Regions from separate parts of the Candidatus Pantoea symbiotica genome, predicted to be linked through region 2. Evidence: predicted binding sites of a transcription regulator. Region 2 holds the regulator's gene; each other region holds the start of a gene.
The links. Region 2 encodes sigma-54, which starts transcription at its own class of promoters, with help from an activator protein. Its sites were predicted from a motif close to GTTGGCACANNTTTCGCTNT; they were not measured.
Positions count from the first base shown of each region.

Region 1 (7,379 bases), 3.3 Mb from region 2:
ACGTTTATGCGTTACCCGGCGCGCTAGGCAATCCCGGCAGTGAAGGAACGCACTGGCTTATCCAGCAAGGCGCGCTGCTGGTGGCGCATCCCAACAATATCCTTGAAGATTTACATTCAACACTTCAATGGTTGCCTGATAGCAGTTCAGAAACAATATATTCACAACACAGTGACGATGTGCCATTGCCATTTGCAACTGTGTTGGCTAACGTAGGTGATGAGGTTACACCTGTTGACGTCGTCGCTGAACGTGCCGGCCAACCTGTGCCAGTTATCGCAGCTCACCTGCTGGAGCTGGAGTTAGCAGGATGGATCGCAGCTGTACCCGGCGGCTATGTCCGATTGAGGAGGGCATGCCATGTTCGACGTACTTATGTACTTGTTTGAGACGTATATCCACAACGAAGCTGAAATGCGCGTCGATCAGGATAAATTGACCGATGATTTAACCGATGCCGGTTTTCATCGTGAAGATATCTACAATGCGTTGAATTGGCTTGAACGGTTAGCGGATTATCAGGAAGGCTTGGTTGCGCCTGTACTCATGGCAAACGATCCGCTCTCAATGCGAATCTACACCGAAGAGGAAAACCAGCGCTTAGATGCAGAATGTCGCGGTTTTATTTTGTTCCTGGAACAGGTCCAGGTGCTGAATATGGAAACGCGCGAAATGGTCATCGAACGTGTAATGGCCCTTGATACCCTCGAATTCGATCTTGAAGATCTCAAATGGGTGGTGTTGATGGTGCTGTTTAACATCCCAGGATGTGAAAACGCCTATCAGCAAATGGAAGAACTGTTATTCGACGTCAATGAAGGTATGCTGCATTAATAATCTGCGATTGATGCAACCGGTAATATGAGTAAATCAGCACTATTCTGCGTGCCTAAACACGATCCCTGCCCCGCTTGCGGGGCAGAATTAGTTATACGTTCTGGCAAACACGGCCCTTTTCTGGGGTGTGTGAATTATCCCACCTGCGATTACATCCGCCCGCTGAAAAGTCAGGGAGATGGTCATGTCGTTAAAGTACTGGAAGGCCATGCGTGCCCTCAGTGTGGCGCAGACAAAGTTCTGCGTCAGGGACGATTTGGCATGTTCGTGGGTTGCAGTCATTATCCGGAATGTGATTACACCGAAACCATCGATAAGCCAGATGAAACAGCTATCGCCTGTCCGCAATGTCAGAACGGTAAACTGGTACAACGGCGCTCGCGCTATGGCAAAACCTTCTACTCCTGCGATCGCTATCCAGATTGTCAGTTTGTCCTTAACGCAGCGCCGGTTGAAGGCGTTTGCCCGCATTGCCAGTTCCCATTATTAATAGAGAAGAAAACCGCACAAGGCATGAAGCGCTTCTGCGCCAGCAAACGCTGCGGTAAGCCTATCGTCCAGGACGAATCATCATCATGAAGCCAAGTCAGTATTCAGCGGGTAGTCTCGATTATTGCATTGAGAAGTTACAGCAACAGGAAGTTATCGCCTATCCAACCGAAGCCGTATTTGGATTGGGCTGCGATCCCGACAGCGAAGTGGCCGTAATGGCGCTTTTGGCGCTCAAGCAGCGCCCAGTCGAGAAGGGACTCATTTTGATTGCGTCCGATTACGCGCAGCTGGAACCTTATATCGCGGATCGTGAACTCTCGGTGCTGCAGCGCGAGCGTATGTTTGCAAGTTGGCCAGGCCCGGTGACCTATGTGGTGCCCGCCTCGCCACATACGCCGCGCTGGTTAACCGGGCGTTTCGACTCACTGGCCATTCGCGTTAGCGATCATCCGGACGTACAGGCTTTGTGTCGTGGTTTTGGTAAACCTCTGGTTTCGACCAGCGCCAATCTTTCCGGCGAACCGCCATGCCGTAATGCGGATGAGGTTGCTAAGCAATTTGGTCCGCAGTTCCCGGTCTTGCATGCTGAAACAGGTGGGCGACTGAATCCTTCTGAAATCCGCGACGTCATTAGCGGTGAACTTATCCGTCAGGGCTAATACATGGAAAATTTTGCCGTTTTTGGTCATCCGATTGCGCACAGCAAATCTCCTTTCATTCACCGCCTGTTCGCTGAGCAAACTGGCATTGAGCATCAATATGGCAAGGAGTGCGCGCCACTTGAGGGATTTCCACAGTCGATCGCGGATTTCTTTGCACAAGGCGGTAAAGGTGCCAATGTCACGCTGCCTTTTAAACAGCAGGCGTGGGAATTTGCCGATGAGCTCAGTGAGCGCGCGGCATTATCTGGTGCGGTTAATACCTTAAAGAAAGATGCGCAGGGCAAGATCTTCGGCGATAACACGGATGGCATCGGTTTGCTCAGCGATCTGGAACGATTGCAGATGATCCATCCCGGCGATCAAATTCTGCTGGTGGGCGCCGGTGGTGCTGCGCGTGGCGTGATCCTGCCTCTGCTTTCATTCGGATGTTCGCTGGTGGTGGTGAATCGCACCGTGGAACGCGCCGAGCAACTGGCAGAGATTTTCCAGCATAGCGGGGATATTAAAGCGGCCAGCTTTGAGCAATTAGCGGATCAGCAATTTGATCTGATCATTAATGCGACCTCAAGCGGTGTTGATGGAAAAGTTCCGGCATTGGGCACATCGCTAATTAATGCGCAATCGCGATGCTACGACATGTTTTATCAACAAGGTATGACGCCATTTTTACTGTGGTGCCAGCAGCAGGGCGCGCAGCAACTGGCGGATGGCGTTGGCATGTTAGTAGGGCAAGCCGCTCACGCTTTCCATTTATGGCATGGCGTGATGCCAGAGATCACGCCAGTGATTGCCAAACTAAAGCAGTCGATGCAGCAGGGATAAGGTTGGCGATCAGGGATGAGGTTGGCTTTCCTGATCGAGATATTCATTCTTCCAACCCACATAGTTGTTGGACGAATAAAGCAGCCCGGTAATCTCCGCTTCACTGAGCGGGCGCACTTGTTTAACCGGGCTGCCTAAATACAGGTAGCCACTTTCCAGCCGTTTACCCGGCGGCACCAAACTGCCAGCGCCAATCATCACATCATCTTCAACGATCACGCCGTCCAGTAGAATGGATCCCATACCAACCAGTACGCGATTGCCGATAGTACAGCCGTGCAGCATCGCCTTATGCCCTACTGTGACATCTTCGCCGACAATCAGCGGATAACCTTCTGGGTTGCTGGTGGACTTGTGAGTGACATGCAGTACGCTGCCATCTTGAATATTGCTTCTTTTACCTATCACGACTTTATTGACGTCACCGCGAATCGCAACCAGCGGCCAGATGCTTACGTCATCGGCAAGTTGTACTTCACCCACCACCACGCTGCTGCTGTCGATCATCACGCGATCGCCTCGTTGTGGAAAATGGTTCTTATAAGGTCGTAGGGCTGTAGACATGATCTTCTCCTTTTACGTTTTTACCCAAGCCTGCGGCTTAAAAGACGGATAAACAAGATGATTTTTGAGCGGATCGCTCGCGATCGCAGCGAAAAGAGTGAAAACTCGCCAGTCGATTAAAAAGATCGAAAAAAGGGGTTGTGCAAAAAATTCGGATCCCTATAATGCGCCACCACTGAGACGGCAAAGCGGCAACGCAGACGGCTCAGCAGGGAGTGAAGAAATTCATCCCGCCGGATGAAAACGCTGAAAAAAGTGTTTGACTCCGAAGGAGAGTAGAGTAGTATACGCCACCTCGCGACAGACGGTTCAGCCGCTGTTCGCAACGCTCTTTAACAATTTATCAGACAATCTGTGTGGGCACTCGCAGGATTGATATCAGCGTCTCCGGACGTAAAAAATATCAAAGCCTCACGAGTGAACACATAATGAAATTCATTATGACGTTTTACAGATGAGCACCGCTGAACTTGTTTCAGCAAATCAAACTTAAATTGAAGAGTTTGATCATGGCTCAGATTGAACGCTGGCGGCAGGCCTAACACATGCAAGTCGAACGGTAGCACAGAGAGCTTGCTCTCGGGTGACGAGTGGCGGACGGGTGAGTAATGTCTGGGAAACTGCCCGATGGAGGGGGATAACTACTGGAAACGGTAGCTAATACCGCATAACGTCGCAAGACCAAAGTGGGGGACCTTCGGGCCTCACACCATCGGATGTGCCCAGATGGGATTAGCTAGTAGGTGGGGTAATGGCTCACCTAGGCGACGATCCCTAGCTGGTCTGAGAGGATGACCAGCCACACTGGAACTGAGACACGGTCCAGACTCCTACGGGAGGCAGCAGTGGGGAATATTGCACAATGGGCGCAAGCCTGATGCAGCCATGCCGCGTGTATGAAGAAGGCCTTCGGGTTGTAAAGTACTTTCAGCGGGGAGGAAGGCGGTGGAGTTAATAGCTTCACCGATTGACGTTACCCGCAGAAGAAGCACCGGCTAACTCCGTGCCAGCAGCCGCGGTAATACGGAGGGTGCAAGCGTTAATCGGAATTACTGGGCGTAAAGCGCACGCAGGCGGTCTGTCAAGTCGGATGTGAAATCCCCGGGCTTAACCTGGGAACTGCATTCGAAACTGGCAGGCTAGAGTCTTGTAGAGGGGGGTAGAATTCCAGGTGTAGCGGTGAAATGCGTAGAGATCTGGAGGAATACCGGTGGCGAAGGCGGCCCCCTGGACAAAGACTGACGCTCAGGTGCGAAAGCGTGGGGAGCAAACAGGATTAGATACCCTGGTAGTCCACGCCGTAAACGATGTCGACTTGGAGGTTGTTCCCTTGAGGAGTGGCTTCCGGAGCTAACGCGTTAAGTCGACCGCCTGGGGAGTACGGCCGCAAGGTTAAAACTCAAATGAATTGACGGGGGCCCGCACAAGCGGTGGAGCATGTGGTTTAATTCGATGCAACGCGAAGAACCTTACCTACTCTTGACATCCAGAGAACTTAGCAGAGATGCTTTGGTGCCTTCGGGAACTCTGAGACAGGTGCTGCATGGCTGTCGTCAGCTCGTGTTGTGAAATGTTGGGTTAAGTCCCGCAACGAGCGCAACCCTTATCCTTTGTTGCCAGCGGTTCGGCCGGGAACTCAAAGGAGACTGCCAGTGATAAACTGGAGGAAGGTGGGGATGACGTCAAGTCATCATGGCCCTTACGAGTAGGGCTACACACGTGCTACAATGGCGCATACAAAGAGAAGCGACCTCGCGAGAGCAAGCGGACCTCATAAAGTGCGTCGTAGTCCGGATCGGAGTCTGCAACTCGACTCCGTGAAGTCGGAATCGCTAGTAATCGTAGATCAGAATGCTACGGTGAATACGTTCCCGGGCCTTGTACACACCGCCCGTCACACCATGGGAGTGGGTTGCAAAAGAAGTAGGTAGCTTAACCTTCGGGAGGGCGCTTACCACTTTGTGATTCATGACTGGGGTGAAGTCGTAACAAGGTAACCGTAGGGGAACCTGCGGTTGGATCACCTCCTTACCTGAAGATACCTTCCCGCGCAGTGCTCACACAGATTGTCTGATGAAATTAAAGAAGAGCGTAAAACGCCTGCAGGCTTGTAGCTCAGGTGGTTAGAGCGCACCCCTGATAAGGGTGAGGTCGGTGGTTCAAGTCCACTCAGGCCTACCAAATTCTTCCCCATACAGCGTTGTGACAACGACTCGCATACTTCAGTATGCTTCGCGTCGTCACGCCTTGTCTGTGAAAGAATTCTCCTGGTAAGCACGCGTTTTGCAAAACTCTATGGGGCTATAGCTCAGCTGGGAGAGCGCCTGCCTTGCACGCAGGAGGTCAGCGGTTCGATCCCGCTTAGCTCCACCATCAACGACCCCACGTTGATAACTAACTTCAGAATGTATCCTCGGGTACATTGCGAAGTTATTGCTCTTTAACAATCCGGAACAAGCTGAAAATTGAAACGACGTATCGTATTCATTCTCCGTAATAAGAATGAAGCTGCGATATGTTCGAGTCTCTCAATGCCTGCAGTCTGCAGCGTTGCAAAACGCCTGTGGGTTGTGAGGTTAAGCGACTAAGCGTACACGGTGGATGCCCTGGCAGTCAGAGGCGATGAAGGACGTGCTAATCTGCGTAAAGCGTCGGTAAGGTGATATGAACCGCTACAGCCGACGATGTCCGAATGGGGAAACCCGGTGCACTCAGTGCATCATCGCAACATGAATACATAGTGTTGCGAGGCGAACCTGGGGAACTGAAACATCTAAGTACCCAGAGGAAAAGAAATCAACCGAGATTCCCCCAGTAGCGGCGAGCGAACGGGGAACAGCCCAGAACCTGAATCAGTTTGTGCGTTAGTGGAAGCGTCTGGAAAGTCGCGCGATACCGGGTGATAGCCCCGTACACGAAAGTGCACATACTGTGAGTTCGAAGAGTAGGGCGGGACACGTGGTATCCTGTCTGAATATGGGGGGACCATCCTCCAAGGCTAAATACTCCTGACTGACCGATAGTGAACCAGTACCGTGAGGGAAAGGCGAAAAGAACCCCGGCGAGGGGAGTGAAACAGAACCTGAAACCGTGTACGTACAAGCAGTGGGAGCCTCATTTATGGGGTGACTGCGTACCTTTTGTATAATGGGTCAGCGACTTATATTCTGTAGCAAGGTTAACCGTATAGGGGAGCCGCAGGGAAACCGAGTCTTAACTGGGCGTTAAGTTGCAGGGTATAGACCCGAAACCCGGTGATCTAGCCATGGGCAGGTTGAAGGTTGGGTAACACTAACTGGAGGACCGAACCGACTAATGTTGAAAAATTAGCGGATGACTTGTGGCTGGGGGTGAAAGGCCAATCAAACCGGGAGATAGCTGGTTCTCCCCGAAAGCTATTTAGGTAGCGCCTCGTGAACTCATCTTCGGGGGTAGAGCACTGTTTCGGCTAGGGGGCCATCCCGGCTTACCAACCCGATGCAAACTGCGAATACCGAAGAATGTTATCACGGGAGACACACGGCGGGTGCTAACGTCCGTCGTGAAGAGGGAAACAACCCAGACCGCCAGCTAAGGTCCCAAAGTCATGGTTAAGTGGGAAACGATGTGGGAAGGCACAGACAGCCAGGATGTTGGCTTAGAAGCAGCCATCATTTAAAGAAAGCGTAATAGCTCACTGGTCGAGTCGGCCTGCGCGGAAGATGTAACGGGGCTAAACCATGCACCGAAGCTGCGGCAGCGACGCTTAGGCGTTGTTGGGTAGGGGAGCGTTCTGTAAGCCGTTGAAGGTGTCCTGTGAGGGGTGCTGGAGGTATCAGAAGTGCGAATGCTGACATAAGTAACGATAAAGCGGGTGAAAAGCCCGCTCGCCGGAAGACCAAGGGTTCCTGTTCAACGTTAATCGGAGCAGGGTGAGTCGACCCCTAAGGCGAGGCTGAAAAGCGTAGTCGATGGGAAGCAGGTTAATATTCCTGCACTTGGTGTTACTGCGAAGGGGGGACG
Region 1 covers NZ_JBSZHR010000002.1:3,591,940-3,599,318, reverse strand. The annotation lists gene dprA (DNA-protecting protein DprA) at 1-389, shown strand, start outside; gene smg (DUF494 family protein Smg) at 361-834, shown strand; gene ACXIZX_RS17305 (DNA topoisomerase family protein) at 862-1,416, shown strand; gene tsaC (L-threonylcarbamoyladenylate synthase type 1 TsaC) at 1,413-1,988, shown strand; gene aroE (shikimate dehydrogenase) at 1,992-2,813, shown strand; gene ACXIZX_RS17290 (gamma carbonic anhydrase family protein) at 2,823-3,377, opposite strand; rRNA gene ACXIZX_RS17285 (16S ribosomal RNA) at 3,869-5,408, shown strand; tRNA gene ACXIZX_RS17280 (tRNA-Ile) at 5,482-5,558, shown strand; tRNA gene ACXIZX_RS17275 (tRNA-Ala) at 5,675-5,750, shown strand; rRNA gene ACXIZX_RS17270 (23S ribosomal RNA) at 5,952-7,379, shown strand, end outside.
Region 1: the regulator sigma-54 is predicted to act here: its motif matches at 3,463-3,482, upstream of ACXIZX_RS17290 (gamma carbonic anhydrase family protein).

Region 2 (7,379 bases):
TGCTGGAGAGCGGATGCAGACGACGCGTATCGCTGTAGCGGCGAATCAGCGTGTTGCGATCGGTATCGAGAAACAGCAGCTGCGGCGAGAAGGTATCCGGCAGATTATTGAGCGCGGCCTCAAAGACTTCCGGTGATTCCGGCATGTTGCGCACGTCAATGCTGACCGCCGCAGAGATATTGCGTTCGGTTAAGGTATTCGCCAGCTCCGGTAGCAATACCACCGGCAAGTTGTCGACACAGTAGAAGCCCATATCTTCAAGGGCACGCAGCGCGACTGATTTTCCTGAGCCTGACCGACCGCTAACGATCATCAGCACCATCACATTTCTCCCGTTTTAAACCGGCGAACAGGCCGGTAAAAGTGTTTCTCGCTTAAGAGTGTGCTTCCTGAGCTTCTGTGATAATGGCGTAGAGCTCTTCGTCGCTCTGTGCCGCACGCAAACGACGACATACGGTTTTATCCGCCAGACGTTTGGCAACCAGCGAAAGCGTGTGCAAGTGGGTTTTACACTGGTCCGCAGGTACCAGCAGGGCAAACAGCAGGTCAACCGGCTGATTGTCTACCGCATCAAAAGCGATAGGCTGATCGAGGCTGATAAACACGCCGACAGCGCGTAAGGTGTCCTCCTCCAGCTTGCCATGTGGAATGGCGATGCCGTTGCCAATACCGGTACTGCCCATACGTTCGCGGGTCAGGATGGCTTCGAAAAGCGTCTGGTGCGGCAGATTGAGCTGCTTCGCTGCCAGCTCGCTGATAATTTCCAGCGCGCGTTTTTTACTCTGGCAGTGTACGCCGCTACGGGTACAGTCCAGTGAAAGGACCGAGCTCAATTCCAGTGTTAGATCGTTGTTCATCATCGTTTCACTTGCGAGTTCACATAGCCGCGAGGTTCAGGCGATTGATTTCATTGCCCTTCGTCCGCTGGCGCTTGCGCAGATGACAAAACGGGGCGGTAATATCCGCCCCATTTATGCTCTAAGTGCCGAATCAGTCAGCACTCTGCAAGCGTGAAGGTTAGTGTTTTTTCAGTTTGTCTTTGTGTTTGGTCAGCTGACGGGAAAGCTTGTCGATTAACCCGTCGATGGCCGCGTACATGTCTTCCGCTTCCGATGTGGCGTGCAGCTCCCCGCCGTTGACGTGAAGTGTTGCATCCGCAATCTGCGTCACCTTCTCTACCTTCAGAACAATATAAACCTGATTGATGCGATCAAAATAGTGTTCCAGTTTGGCAAATTTGGTATTTACAAATTCACGCAGAGGTTCGGTAATCTCAACATTAAGTCCGGTAAGGTTTAGCTGCATAGGTCTTCCTTCTTCGTTCGGTCAAACTAGCTGTTTACGCTGGTTTGATGGCGGTATAGATAAAGACTCGCGATATTTAGCAACCGTACGTCGCGCTACCATGATGCCCTGTTCGGATAACATGGAGGTCAGTTTGCTGTCGCTCAAGGGTTTTGCGGGGTTTTCCGCCGAGATCAATTTTTTCACTAATGCACGAATCGCCGTGGACGAGGCTTCGCCGCCGCCTTCGGTGTTGACGTGACTGGAGAAAAAATACTTCAGTTCAAAGATGCCACGCGGGCTGTGTAAATACTTTTGCGTGGTCACGCGGGAAATAGTGGATTCGTGCATATCAACAGCCTGAGCGATATCCGCCAGCACCATCGGACGCATGTACTCCTCACCCTGCTCAAAAAACGCCTGCTGCTGTTCAACGATACAGCGTGTCACTTTCAGCAGCGTGTCGTTACGGCTCTCCAGGCTCTTAATCAGCCACTTGGCTTCCTGTAAGTTGCTACGAATAAACTGATTATCGCTTTCATTACGGCCTGCTCCGCCCATCGCAGCATACTGCTGATTGATTTTCAGGCGCGGCATGCTGTCGGAATTCAGTTCAACCGTCCAGCGCTTGCTGATTTTGCGCACCAGCACATCGGGAATAACATATTCCGGTTCGCTGGTATTGATTGACTGGCCAGGGCGCGGATCGAGTGACTGAATCAGCAACATCGCCTCTTTCAGCACCTCTTCCTTCAGACGCGTTACGCGCATCAGGCTGCGGAAGTCATGGTTGGCCAGCAGATCAAGATGTTCGCTCACAATCAGGCGCGCTTCCGCCAGCATGGGCGTAGCGGCATCATATTGCGAAAGCTGCACTAACAGGCAATCACGCAAATCACGCGCACCGACGCCGACCGGATCGAAACGCTGCACCCGTTTGAGCACGGCTTCAACTTCTTCTAGCGTCAGCTCTTCATCGCCAATACTGTCATAAATATCTTGTAAGCTGACGGTGAGATAGCCGGTGTCGTCAATGGCATCAACAATGGATGTAGCGATGGCGCGATCGGTATCAGTGAACGGCGTTAACTCAACCTGCCACATCAGGTAATCCTGCAGCGATTGCGTGGTTTCGCCCTGATAGATTGGCAGTTCGTCATCCTGGTAATCGGTGCCGGTGCCTGACGGCGTGCCCGCAGTGTAGATTTCGTCCCAGGTGGCGTCGAGCGGGAGATCTTCAGGCATGTCTTTCTGTTCAAGAGCTTCACGCGTGTCTAATGAATCACTCTCTTGTTCCTGAAATTCGCGCGCGTCGACTTCTTCGTGCAGATCGGTTTGTTCAAGCAGCGGATTGCTTTCCAGCGCCAGTTGGAGTTCTTGCTGGAGTTCAAGCGTAGAGAGTTGCAGCAAGCGAATGGCTTGCTGCAACTGTGGAGTCATCGCCAGCTGTTGGCTGAGCCTGAGTTGCAAACCTTGCTTCATAATTCGGTTAGAATTTCCTAAGCAAACGTAGGGTGTTACGACACCTTATCAGAGTCTGAACTCTTCGCCCAAATAAACACGCTTAACCTGCTCATCTACAAGAATTTCATCAGGCGTGCCATGGGCAATTAAATGCCCCTGGCTAACTATATAAGCGCGTTCACACACCGCGAGGGTTTCACGCACGTTGTGGTCGGTAATCAGCACGCCAAGGCCGCTGTCACGCAGATGCTCGATGATTTTCTTGATGTCGATAACCGAAATGGGGTCAACACCGGCAAAAGGCTCATCCAGCAGGATGAATTTAGGATTAGCCGCCAGCGCGCGAGCAATTTCTACACGACGGCGTTCACCACCCGACAGCGCCTGGCCCATGCTGTCGCGCAGATGGCCGATATGGAACTCTTCCATCAGCTCGTTGGCACGATCCTGACGCTGCTCTTCTGTCAGATCATCACGGATCTGCAGCACCGCCATCAGGTTGTCGTACACGCTCAGGCGACGGAAGATCGAGGCTTCCTGCGGCAGATAGCCGATACCGCGACGGGCACGCGCATGCAGCGGCAGGATGCTGATGTCTTCATCATCAATTACGATGCGGCCCGCATCGCGCGGCACAATTCCGACCACCATGTAAAAGGTGGTGGTTTTACCGGCACCGTTTGGGCCCAGCAGGCCGACAATCTCGCCGGATTTTACCTGCAGGCTAACATCTTCCACCACGCGGCGGCCTTTGTAGGCTTTCGCCAGGTTCTCAGCGATTAGTGTAGCCATAGCAATCAGTTACTCTTTTTAGGGCTCGCGGACGAACCGTTTTTGTCCTGCAGCTGCGACGGAACCAGAACGGTGGTCACGCGCTTGCTGTCACCCTGGCTGAACGCCTGCATCTTCTGCTCTTTCACCAGGTAAGTGATGCGGTCGCCTTTAATGTTGCTATCCTGCTGCTGAATGAAGGCATTACCGGTCAGCTCAACAAAATCATTCGCCAGTTCATAGTGCAGTTTACTGGCGTGGCCTTGCACCGGCTTACCGTTATCCTGCATCTGATAGAAGGTGGCTGGCGTGCCGTAAGCATCAACGATGGTTTTCTTGCTATCGCCGCCCGGACGGGTGACGACCACTTTATCGGCGGTAATCTTGATGGAACCCTGGGTCACAATCACGTTGCCGGTAAAGGTCGCGACGTTGCCCTGCAGATCCAGCGCCTGGTTGACGGAGTCAATATTCACCGGTTTGTCTGAGTCGCCGGTTAATGCCAGCGCAGGCAGGCTCGTTGCCAGCAGCGTACTCACCAGCAATAACTTAAGGCTATTTTTGTTCATTTTGAATTTCATAGGAAGTTTTGACCTTTTCAAGCAGCTCAGCATGTTTCGTCCGTAAATTGCCGCGCATTTTCATGCCAGTGGAATTAAAACTGCGGCCAAAAAGGGTGACTTGATCGTCAGATGTCACATCCTGGGTGACCAAATTAACCTGAGCGTTATCGGTAAGGATGCGCTCAAGCTGTGAATCCTGGGTCAAAGTATTGACGACAACGTTGCCATAAAGATAAAGCATACGATCTTTAGTCAGCTTTGCCTTATCGGCGCGCACCGACCATGTCGCGACTTTGTTTACGTCATAGGTGGTCATCACCGGATTATCGAACCAACTTATCTCATCGGCAGCAAAGTAGGTGACTTTATCGGAGACCAGCTTATAGCCCAGCGCGCCTGTTGGGTTATACACCACCGTGTTCGATTTCTCGCTGGTGTAGGTTGGCGCTTGATCGTTAGTCGCCACCGGCGTTCGGTCGTCATCCTGGTTGGTGAGATTCCAGCCGATCAGCACTAAGGCGATCAAGGCCAGGATCAGCGTCATCCAACGCCTGCTCTTACTCATATTGATTGCCCTTTGGCATCCTCAAATTTGTTCTGCGCCATCAAGATCAGATCGCACAACTCACGTACCGCGCCGCGGCCACCGGCAATGCGGGTAACATAATGCGCACGCGGCAGTAAAATCGGGTGGGCATCGGCAACGGCCACGCTCAAACCCGCCTGCGCCATCACCGGCCAGTCGATCAGGTCATCGCCAATGTAGGCGACCTGATCGGCGGTTAATGACAGTTTATCCAGGAGTTCCCGCCAGGCCAAAAGCTTATCCGATTGTCCCTGGTAAAGATGCGTAATGCCGAGCGTCTTACAGCGATCTTCCAGCAGTTTTGCTTTGCGGCCGGTAATAATAGCCACTTCGATGCCGGAGGTCAGCAAGCAACGCACGCCATAACCATCGCGCACGTTAAAAGCCTTCAGCTCTTCACCGCTGTTGCCCATGTAAATCACGCCATCCGACATCACGCCATCGACGTCACAAATCAGCAGGCGAATCTTCGCAGCACGCGCCATGACGTCCGCGCTCACCGGACCGTAGCAAGTCTCGACCATCGCCGTTTCAGCACTCATTGTTTCTTCCTGTTCAGACTACGCCAGCGCGCAGCATGTCATGCATATGTACCACACCGAGCAGGCGATCGTCATCGGCCACCAGCAGGGCGGTGATGTTTTTGTTTTGCATCAGATTAAGGGCATCGACCGCGAGCATATTCGGGCGCACGCGGATACCGCCGCTGGTCATCACTTCCTGAATGGTGGCTTTCTGGAAATCGATGCCCATATCGAACACGCGGCGCAAGTCACCATCGGTGAAGATGCCTTCGATTTTCATCAGGTCATCAACAATCACCGTTAAACCAAGATTCTTGCGGGTAATTTCCAGCAGCGCATCGCGCATTGAGGCATCACGGCTGACGTGCGGGATTTCATCGCCGCTGTGCATGATATCGCTGACGTGCAGCAGCAGTTTGCGGCCCAACGCACCGCCGGGATGCGATAGCGCAAAATCTTCCTGGGTAAATCCGCGCGCTTCCAGCAACGCCACGGCCAGCGCATCACCCATGACTAAGGTGGCGGTGGTGCTGGTGGTCGGCGCCAGGCCGAGCGGACAGGCTTCCTGCGGCACTTTCACGCACAGATGCACATCCGCCGCGCGGCCCATCGCGCTGTCCGGACGGCCGGTGATACAGATCAGCTGTACCTTCTGGCGCTTTAACACCGGCACCAACGCAAGGATTTCGCCGGATTCACCGCTGTTGGAAATCGCTATCACCACATCATTGGTGCTGACCATGCCGAGATCGCCGTGGCTGGCTTCACCGGGATGCACAAAGAAAGAGGGCGTACCGGTGCTGGCAAAAGTCGCGGCCATCTTTTTACCGATATGTCCGGATTTGCCCATGCCCATCACCACCACTTTGCCACGGCAGGCAAAGATCATCGCGCAGGCGCGATCGAAATCATCATTGATATATTGATCAAGCTGCTCCAGCCCTTCGCGTTCGATGCGCAGCACCGCTTTACCTGCTTGCTGAAAATCGAAATCCGGTTGCTGATGTGACATGGTCAGTCCGTCCTTAATAGCTTGTGATAAGCATGGGGCTAAGCCACAGCCATAGCACCCACGCGATAAAACCACCTAATAATAGTGTGCCTGCGATACGACCAATACGGCGTTTACGCAGCAGGCAGAGCAGGGCGAACAGCACGCTCACCGCCAGCATCACCCAGTAATCACGCGCGAAGGCATGCGCATCAACGCTACCGGGATGAATCAGCGCTGGCAGGCCGAGCACAATCGCCAGATTGAAAATGTTGGCGCCGATCAGGTTACCGATAGCGATATCGTCCTCACCTTTCAGCGCGCCGGCCACAACGGTGGCCAGTTCGGGCAAGCTGGTGCCGACGGCAATCAGCGTCAGGCCCATCACCAGTTCGCTTACACCGAAGTAGTCAGCAAAGACGGTGGCGTTGTCGATCACCATACGCGTCGACATCGGCAGAATAATTAGCGCCACCGCCAGCCACAGAAAGGCCACGGTATTGCCGGCTTCATCGCGCGGTAGTTCGGCCAGTTGTTCACGGGTGAGCGTGTCGTTATTGTCACGTTCAGCACGGCGAGCAATGCGGATCACCACCAGCAGATAACCCAGCGCGATCAGTAGCAACGCAACGCCATCGAGACGGCTGAGGTGATTATCAAACAGCATGATGCCGCTGAGCAGTGAGACTAGCAGCATTAATGGCAGTTCGCGCCGAATCAGATTGGAGTGTACTGTCAATGGATGGAGCAACGCTGCGCCACCCAGAATCAAGAGAATGTTGGTGATGTTCGAGCCCAGCGCGGTGCCGACCGCTAAATCCATTTGTCCATGCTGCGCGGCTGAAAATGAGACAATCAATTCCGGCAATGATGTGCCAATGCTCACCACCGTCATACCTATGATCAGCGGTGGGATGCCAAAGGATCGACAGAGGATCGCGGCGCTAAATACCAGACGGTCGGCGCCGTAAACCAGTAAAATCAATCCGATAAACAGCAAGGCAGAGGCTACGAACATTAAAAATCCTTGATGGATGGAGGTGTCGGCGAACCTTGTCCGACAGGTAAAAACATTCTGCACGCACTAACAGGCGCTGATTTTGACTGTCTGAGAGGCAAAAGTAAATTTTAAGGCCGTTTTCGCCACACTAAGTGGGTAAGTTTCTGTAAAACTATCGTGCATTCGAGGCTACCAG
Region 2 covers NZ_JBSZHR010000002.1:258,766-266,144, forward strand. The annotation lists gene rapZ (RNase adapter RapZ) at 1-322, opposite strand, end outside; gene ptsN (PTS IIA-like nitrogen regulatory protein PtsN) at 375-857, opposite strand; gene hpf (ribosome hibernation promoting factor) at 1,018-1,305, opposite strand; gene rpoN (RNA polymerase factor sigma-54) at 1,327-2,766, opposite strand; gene lptB (LPS export ABC transporter ATP-binding protein) at 2,815-3,540, opposite strand; gene lptA (lipopolysaccharide ABC transporter substrate-binding protein LptA) at 3,546-4,100, opposite strand; gene lptC (LPS export ABC transporter periplasmic protein LptC) at 4,075-4,647, opposite strand; gene kdsC (3-deoxy-manno-octulosonate-8-phosphatase KdsC) at 4,644-5,210, opposite strand; gene kdsD (arabinose-5-phosphate isomerase KdsD) at 5,224-6,204, opposite strand; gene ACXIZX_RS01830 (calcium/sodium antiporter) at 6,218-7,201, opposite strand.

Region 3 (7,379 bases), 380 kb from region 2:
TGAATACGGCTCGCGCGCCGGGTTCTGGCGCATCCACAATGAGTTTCAAAAACGCGGTTTGCCGCTGACGGTATTTGGCGTGGCGATGGCGCTGGCACGTCATCCGGACATCGTCGAAGCGATTAAAGCGGCGGATTACGACGTGGTGAGCCACGGCTGGCGCTGGATCCACTATCAGGCGATGGACGCCAAAACCGAGCGCCAGCACATGCAACAGGCGGTGGACGTGTTAACCGATCTGTTCGGTAAAGCGCCAACCGGCTGGTACACCGGCCGCGATAGCCCAAACACCCGACGTTTAGTGGTCGAGCAGGGCGGTTTCAGCTATGACAGCGACTATTACGGCGACGATTTACCGTTCTGGACGCAAGTCACTTGTCAGGACGGCACGGTCAAACCGCACCTCATCATCCCTTACACGCTGGAGTGCAACGACATGCGCTTCGCCTCGCCGCAGGGCTTCAACACCGCGGAGCAGTTCTTTACCTATCTGCGCGACACCTTTGATGTGCTGTACGAAGAGGGCGAAACCGCACCGAAGATGATGTCGATTGGCATGCACTGTCGTTTGCTGGGACGTCCGGGGAAATTCCGTGGCTTGCAGCGCTTCCTCGATCACATTCAGCAGCATGAAGATGTGTGGGTGTGTACGCGGCAGCAGATCGCCGATCACTGGATCGAAACGCATCCGGCACCAACATCCTGAGTTTGTAGGGTCGCCATTTATGGCGTAATGCTTGTCAGTTAAGAAAGCATGTTGCTTTGAATAGGTAGCTGGCTCTGCCACATCTGCTGCGTCACGGGCCGTCCTCGCGCCGCTTACGCGGTACCTTCGGCTTCCACGTTGTGCCAACGGACCGTTCGCGGATCGGCCGTCCTGGCCGGCCCCGAACTGCCTCACGCATCCATGCGTGAGGCTCCTGGCCCAACGTAAAAGCCTCAGCGCTGCGAATAGCCCTTATGCCGCAGCAGACGCGTCAGCGCCTCTGGCAAAAGTGCCCTTTTCAACAACACGCACTGAAGCTTGGGAGCAGGCCGGGGACGCTTTTGGGCAGGCAATCCGCAGCGCTGAACGAAGCGAGGAAGCCAGGAGAGCCCGCAGGACGCGGGCGAAAGGCGGAGCCGGGACAAGGATGTCCCGTCTCCGCCGGTCCGTCAGGCAGACGAGCGAAGTGAAGGTACCGCATAAGCGGCGCGAGGACCGCCGGAGCAAAAGTGGCATCGGCCTGCGCAATCGGCGTTGGCTTATCTGACGAGCATTACGCCATATATGGCGACCGATTTATCCCGCTAACAGCTCAAATCATCAAACTCACCTGCGCCGCGACAATCCGCCAGCCGCACGGCAATCGCACCCACGTCTGCTGCTGGCGTCCAATCTTCTCCACGCCTTCACGCGTAAACTCGGTGCTGCACACCGCATAGTCATCGCCAAAAGTGGTAATCACCGTATTACGTAACTCGCGCTCCAACCCTTTCGGCGGACGTGCCGCGCGAAAAGCGCGAATCTCATCAATGCCATACAGATTCTCGCCCGCGCCCAAACGCACGGTGCGTTTGTCGTGCCAGAACAGCTCATCCAGCACCTCAACGTCATTGCTGATCAACGCCTGCTCGTAGCGGTAAAAGGCGGCGGTGACTTCGGCGAGCACTGCCGGGCGATCGATATGTTCAGGTGTCATCTTCAGGCATCCATTAAGGTGGTTTGTGGCAGCGTCAGCCCTTGCTGTTGCAGCGCCCAGGCGGCGCGCAGTGCCAGATGTTCTTTAAACGGTGCGGCGATCAGCTGTAAACCAATCGGCAAGCCGCTGGCGGTTTGCAGCGGCACGGTACAGACCGGTAAGCCAAGGAACGAAATCGGCTGGGTCAGCATGCCCATGCTGGCGCGCGTCGGCAAATGCTGGCCGTTGATGTGAATGGTTTCCTGGCCGATGGTGGTGGCGGTACACGGTGTGGCGGGTGCAATCAGCACATCGAACTGCTCAAACAGCGGCAGCACCTGCTGCTGGAAGTGACGGCGGAAACGCTGCGCCTGCACGTACCACGCCGAGGGCAGCATCGCTCCGGCCAGCAAGCGTTCACGTGAGTTGGGCTCGAACTGCTCGGGCTGCGTGCGCAGCATAGGCAAGTAATGATTACCGCCTTCTGCGGCGGTCATGATAAAGGCCGCCGAACGGGCGATCTCTGCATTCGGTAAAGTCACTTCGTCGATTGCCTGCAGTGCTTTAGCCGCAACGGCCACGGCGGCGCGCGCTTCATCGCTGCACCAGGTTGAGAAGAACCCGCCGAGTACCGCGCTGCGCACGCCTTCTGCGCCCTTGTTAAGCCCGGCGCTGGCTGGCGCAACGGGCTGCGCGGCCTGGAAGGCATCGCTGGCGTCGGCACCTTGCAAGGTGTCGTACACCAGGCTCAAATCTTCAACCGAACGGGCAAATGGGCCGATGTGATCGAGGCTGGCGACAAACGGATGGCTGCCGCTGCGCGACAGGCGGCCAAAGGTCGGTTTCAGGCCGAAGATGCCGCACAACGAAGCGGGCACGCGGATCGAGCCGTTGGTGTCGGTGCCGAGCGAGAAGTGCACCAAACCCGCCGCCACCGCCGCTGCCGAACCGCCGGACGATCCGCCCGCCACGCGGGTTAAATCGCGCGGGTTGTGCGTCGCGCCGTAATGGGTGTTTTCGGTGGTAAAACCGTACGCATAGGCATCCATATTCAGCATGCCGGAGAGCAGCGCGCCAGACTGACGCAGTTTGCTCACCGCCCACGCATCCTCGCGGGCCGCCGCGCGTTCGCTGAACATGCTGGCTCCAGCTAAGGTGCTGTGTCCGGCGACATCAAACAGGTTTTTCACCGCGTAAGGAATGGCGGCTAACGGCGGCAAGGTTTCGCCGCGCTGGCGCTGCTGATCGATCTGATCGGCTTCGCGCAGCATGCGCTGACCGGTGACTTCGGTCCAGGCGTTGATCGCCGGATTATGTTGTTCAATCGCCGCGAGCGTATGTTGCGCGATATCGCGGGCGCTGATCTCGCCCTGGCTCAGCGCCTGCTGCAGGGCGTTAATCGATAATGACGACAGTTTCATGGATGAAAGACTCCCGCCACTTCCAGTCGATCGTCGAGCGGCAGCGCCATCAGCGGCTCGGCCATTGCGGCGATGCGGTTGAACTGCGTCAGCAGCTCGGCGCGACGCGCATCATCCAGCTCCAGCGCCAGAATCTGCTCCATTTGGGCGATATAGGTGGCCCAGTCCGGTTGTGAACTCATCAATTATCTCCGTTAGAAACCGGCGGCGCTGCCGTTGCTGCGCGGATCGAACGCGCCTTCCAGCATGCCGTTGTTGTGTCTGACGATCGCACCTGCATGGCCGACCACTTCACTGAAATCGGGTAGCAGTTCAACCTCATGGCCGAGTGCGCGCAGCTGCTGCACCGTTTCCGGTGCGATGCGCGCTTCAAGCTTGAGCGAATCGGATGATTGTCCCCATGTGCGACCCAGCAGCCAGCGCGGCGCGCTCACCGCCTGTTGCAGCGGATGCCCCTGAATCACGTGACGGGTGAAAATCGCCGCCTGGGTTTGCGGTTGGCCGTCGCCGCCCATCGAACCGTACACCATGGTGCGGCCATCTTTGAGACGCGCGGCGGCGGGATTAAGGGTATGGAACGGCTGTTTGCCCGGCTGCAGCGCCAGCAAATGATCGGGCTGCAGGCTGAAAGCGGCCCCCCGGTTTTGCCAGGTGATGCCGGTGCCAGGCAGTACCACGCCGCTGCCGAATTCGTGATAGACGCTCTGGATAAACGAAACGGCCAGCCCGCTGCTGTCCATCACGCCCATCCACACGGTGTCGCCCGGTCCGCGCCCGGTGCCCCACGCAGCGGCTTGATGCTCGTCCACCTGCGCCGCCAGCGTGCTGAGATGTTCAGCATCCAGCAGGCTCTGTACATCAATGTCGATGTGGCGCGGATCGGTGATGTGCTTGTCGCGCAGCGCAAAGGCTTTTTTGGTGGCTTCGACGATGCGGTGCACGGTTTGTGCTTCATTGGCGTCAGCCATATTAAGTCGATCGGTAATGCCGAGGATCGCCAGCGACACCAAACCCTGCGTCGGCGGCGTCATGTTCCAGATATCGCCTTCACTGTGCGCCAGATGCAGCGGCGTGCAGCGGCGGGCTTTATGCGTCTGCAAATCTTCCAGCGTGATTGGCATCCCCAGCGCGCTCATTTCGCGCGCCAGATGGTGCGCCAGTTCACCGCGATAAAAACTTTCGAGTCCGTGATCGCACAGCATGCTGAGCGTGTTCGCCAGCGCCGGTTGGGTGAAGCGGCTGCCTGCAACCGGAACGCTGCCGTCCGGTAAAAAGGTGGCGGCAAAACCGGGTTGATGCTGTAACTCATGCTGTTTGGCGGCGGTAGCGGCGGCCTGCGAGGCGGTGACCGGAATCCCGTCGGCGGCATAGCGAATCGCATCGCGCAGCAAGCGGGTTAATGGCAGTGGCGTAGCGCCGAGTTCCTGCGCCAGCGTCAATGCTTCCTGCCAACCGCTCACGGTGCCGGCAACGGTTAGGGCGGCTTTGGGTCCGCGATGCGGAATATGCGTTTCGCCGTGATAGAAATCGAGATGCGCCAGTGAACCGGCCGCGCCGCTGGCGTCAATGGCGATGGGATCGCCGTTTGGCGGTACCACCAGCCAGAAGCCGTCGCCACCCAAACCGTTCATGTGCGGGTAAACCACGGCGATAGTGGCAGCGGCGGCCACCATCGCTTCCAGCGCGTTGCCGCCTTCGCGTAGTACCGCTAAAGCGCTTTCGCTGGCGAGATGATGGGGCGTAACGGCCATGCCTAACGGCGCCATGTTGCTCTGTATCATAGTGATTGTTTCTCTTGTTCTCTTTTAAGCACTCTGTTTAATCACCGCACATTCCGTAGCGGCGCGATTTATCGCGCAATAAATTGCGCCGCTACGGAATGTGCGAATTCGTGAACATCTGCAAATACTGCATAAATCTAAGCAAGAGCTGTTCCAGTTTTGGTCGGACATCAATCTGGATCGATTTATGCTAGCTTGTGGTGAAACGAAAGTTACAGGACCGATGATGAAACAACTTGATGAACGCCTTCGTAGTCACTATCCGCAACTGTCGCCGCAGGAGCAGCGCATTGCCGACTTCGTGTTTGACCATTTTGATGACCTGATCAGCTACAACAGCGCCGAGCTGGCGCGGCTGAGCGGCGTGTCGAAGGCGACGGTTAGCCGTTTGTTCAAGCGTCTCGGTTACGAGAAATACAAGGACATGCGCGATGAGCTGCGCATCCTGCGCCAGAGCGGCATGCCGCTCACCGACAATCGTGATGCGGTGCAGGGCAACACCTTGCTGTCGCGCCATTATAAGCAGGAGATGGCGAATCTGACGCAGTGGGTTAACAGCATCGATCCGCAGCAGTTTGGCGAGGTGATTAGTGCGCTGGGCGCGGCAAAACGGGTGTTTATCATCGGCATGCGTAACGCCTATCCGGTGGCGCTGCACCTGCGTCAGCAGCTGATGCAGGCGCGTACGCAGGTGCATGTGCTGCCGCAGCCGGGCCAGACGCTGGGCGAAGAGCTGGTGGATATCACGCCCGACGATATCGTGGTGGTGATGGCGTTTCGTCGCCGTCCACGCATCATTCGTCCGCTGATGCAGCAGCTGCAGCAGAGCAACATCCCGGTGCTGGCGCTGTGTGAGCCGCAGGCGCAGGGGATTATCACGCTGGCGCGCTGGCAGCTTTGTGCGCCACTCGACAGCGTTTCCGCCTTTGATAGCTACGCCTCCGCCATGAGTCTGGTTAACCTGCTGGCGAATGCGTTGCTGCATGAAATGTTGTCGCAGGGCCGTCAGCGCATCCATCAAATTGCCGATCTTTATCAACATCTCGACGAGCTGGAACACCGATAACGGGCGCCATCATGGTGCAGTGCACTATTTTTGATCGTTAATCCCAACGGGCGCAATGCCCGTTTTTGCTGCCAGTAACGCGGTAAATTCACGTTTTTTCTCCTTTCTTCTCCCAGCACTGCGGTTGGCACATTAGTTGCAGAATGATTCGTCAAGAATCTTTTGTTTCACGTAAACTCACCGGGGTGCATAATGAAAAAAGTATTATTAGCGGTAGCGGGCGCGGCATTGCTGATGGCGCAGGTCGGGAGTGCGATGGCCGATCAGCTGCAGGATATCCAGAAGCGCGGCGTGATCCGGGTGGCGGTTCCGCAGGATTTCCCGCCGTTCGGTTCCGTGGGTACTGACCTGCAACCGCAGGGCTACGATATCGACATGGCGAAGTATCTCGCCAAACAGATGAAACTGAAGTTGCAGCTGGTGCCGGTTTCCAGCGCCAACCGCGTGCCGTATCTGCAGACCGATAAAGTCGATCTGGTGATCTCCAGCATGGGCAAAAACGCCGAGCGCGAAAAAGTGATCGATTTCACCCAAGCGTATGCGCCGTTCTTCCTCGGCGTATTTGGTCCGAAAGGTGAAACCCTGAAAGATGCGGCAGCGCTGAGCGGAAAATCCATCGGCGTCACGCGCGGTGCAGTGGAAGATATGGTGTTGAGCGATATCGCGCCTAAAGACGCCCAGGTGAAGCGTTACGAAGATAACAACACCACGTTGTCGGCCTACCTTTCCGGACAAGTGCAGTACGTTGCCACCGGTAACCTGGTTGTCGCCGCCATTGCGCGTCAGAACGCAGCAAAAGCACCGGTTGCCCAGTTCATGCTGAAAGATTCACCGTGCTACATCGGCCTGAAAAAAGATGAGCCGGCGCTGAAAGAGAAAGTGAATGCGCTGATTGAGCAGGGCATCAAAGACGGCACGCTGAACAAGCTGTCGGAAGAGTGGCTGAAAGCGCCGTTGCCAGCCAACCTCGGCGCATAAAGCATGGCGCAACTTAACTTTGCCGATCTCTGGCCGCACTGGCCAGAGTTGCTGGCCGGATTATGGGTCACGATTCAGATCACCGTACTCGCCACCGTGGGCGGCGTCAGCCTCGGGATTCTCGGCGCAGCATTGCGCAGCGGTAAACCGAGCTGGGCGAGCCGCATCTGGGGCCTGTATGTCGAGCTGATCCGCAATACGCCGTTTGTGGTGCAGCTGTTTTTTATCGTGTTTGGTTTGCCCAATTTGGGTCTGAAACTGACGGCGGGCGAAGCGGCGCTGTTGGCGATGTTGATTAACCTGGGCGCTTACAGCACCGAAATTATTCGCGCCGGGATTCAGGTGACGCCGCGCGGCCAGTGGGAAGCGGGGCGCGTGCTGGGATTGACCCGCACGCAAACCTTTATCCGCGTAGTGCTGCCGCCGTCGCTGCAGCGCATTTATCCTGCGCTGGTCAGCCAATGCATCATTG
Region 3 covers NZ_JBSZHR010000002.1:635,308-642,686, forward strand. The annotation lists gene puuE (allantoinase PuuE) at 1-706, shown strand, start outside; gene hpxZ (oxalurate catabolism protein HpxZ) at 1,299-1,682, opposite strand; gene ACXIZX_RS03495 (AtzE family amidohydrolase) at 1,685-3,082, opposite strand; gene hpxX (oxalurate catabolism protein HpxX) at 3,079-3,264, opposite strand; gene ACXIZX_RS03505 (gamma-glutamyltransferase family protein) at 3,277-4,863, opposite strand; gene hpxU (MurR/RpiR family transcriptional regulator HpxU) at 5,090-5,929, shown strand; gene ACXIZX_RS03515 (transporter substrate-binding domain-containing protein) at 6,122-6,907, shown strand; gene ACXIZX_RS03520 (amino acid ABC transporter permease) at 6,911-7,379, shown strand, end outside.
Region 3: the regulator sigma-54 is predicted to act here: its motif matches at 5,002-5,021, upstream of ACXIZX_RS03505 (gamma-glutamyltransferase family protein).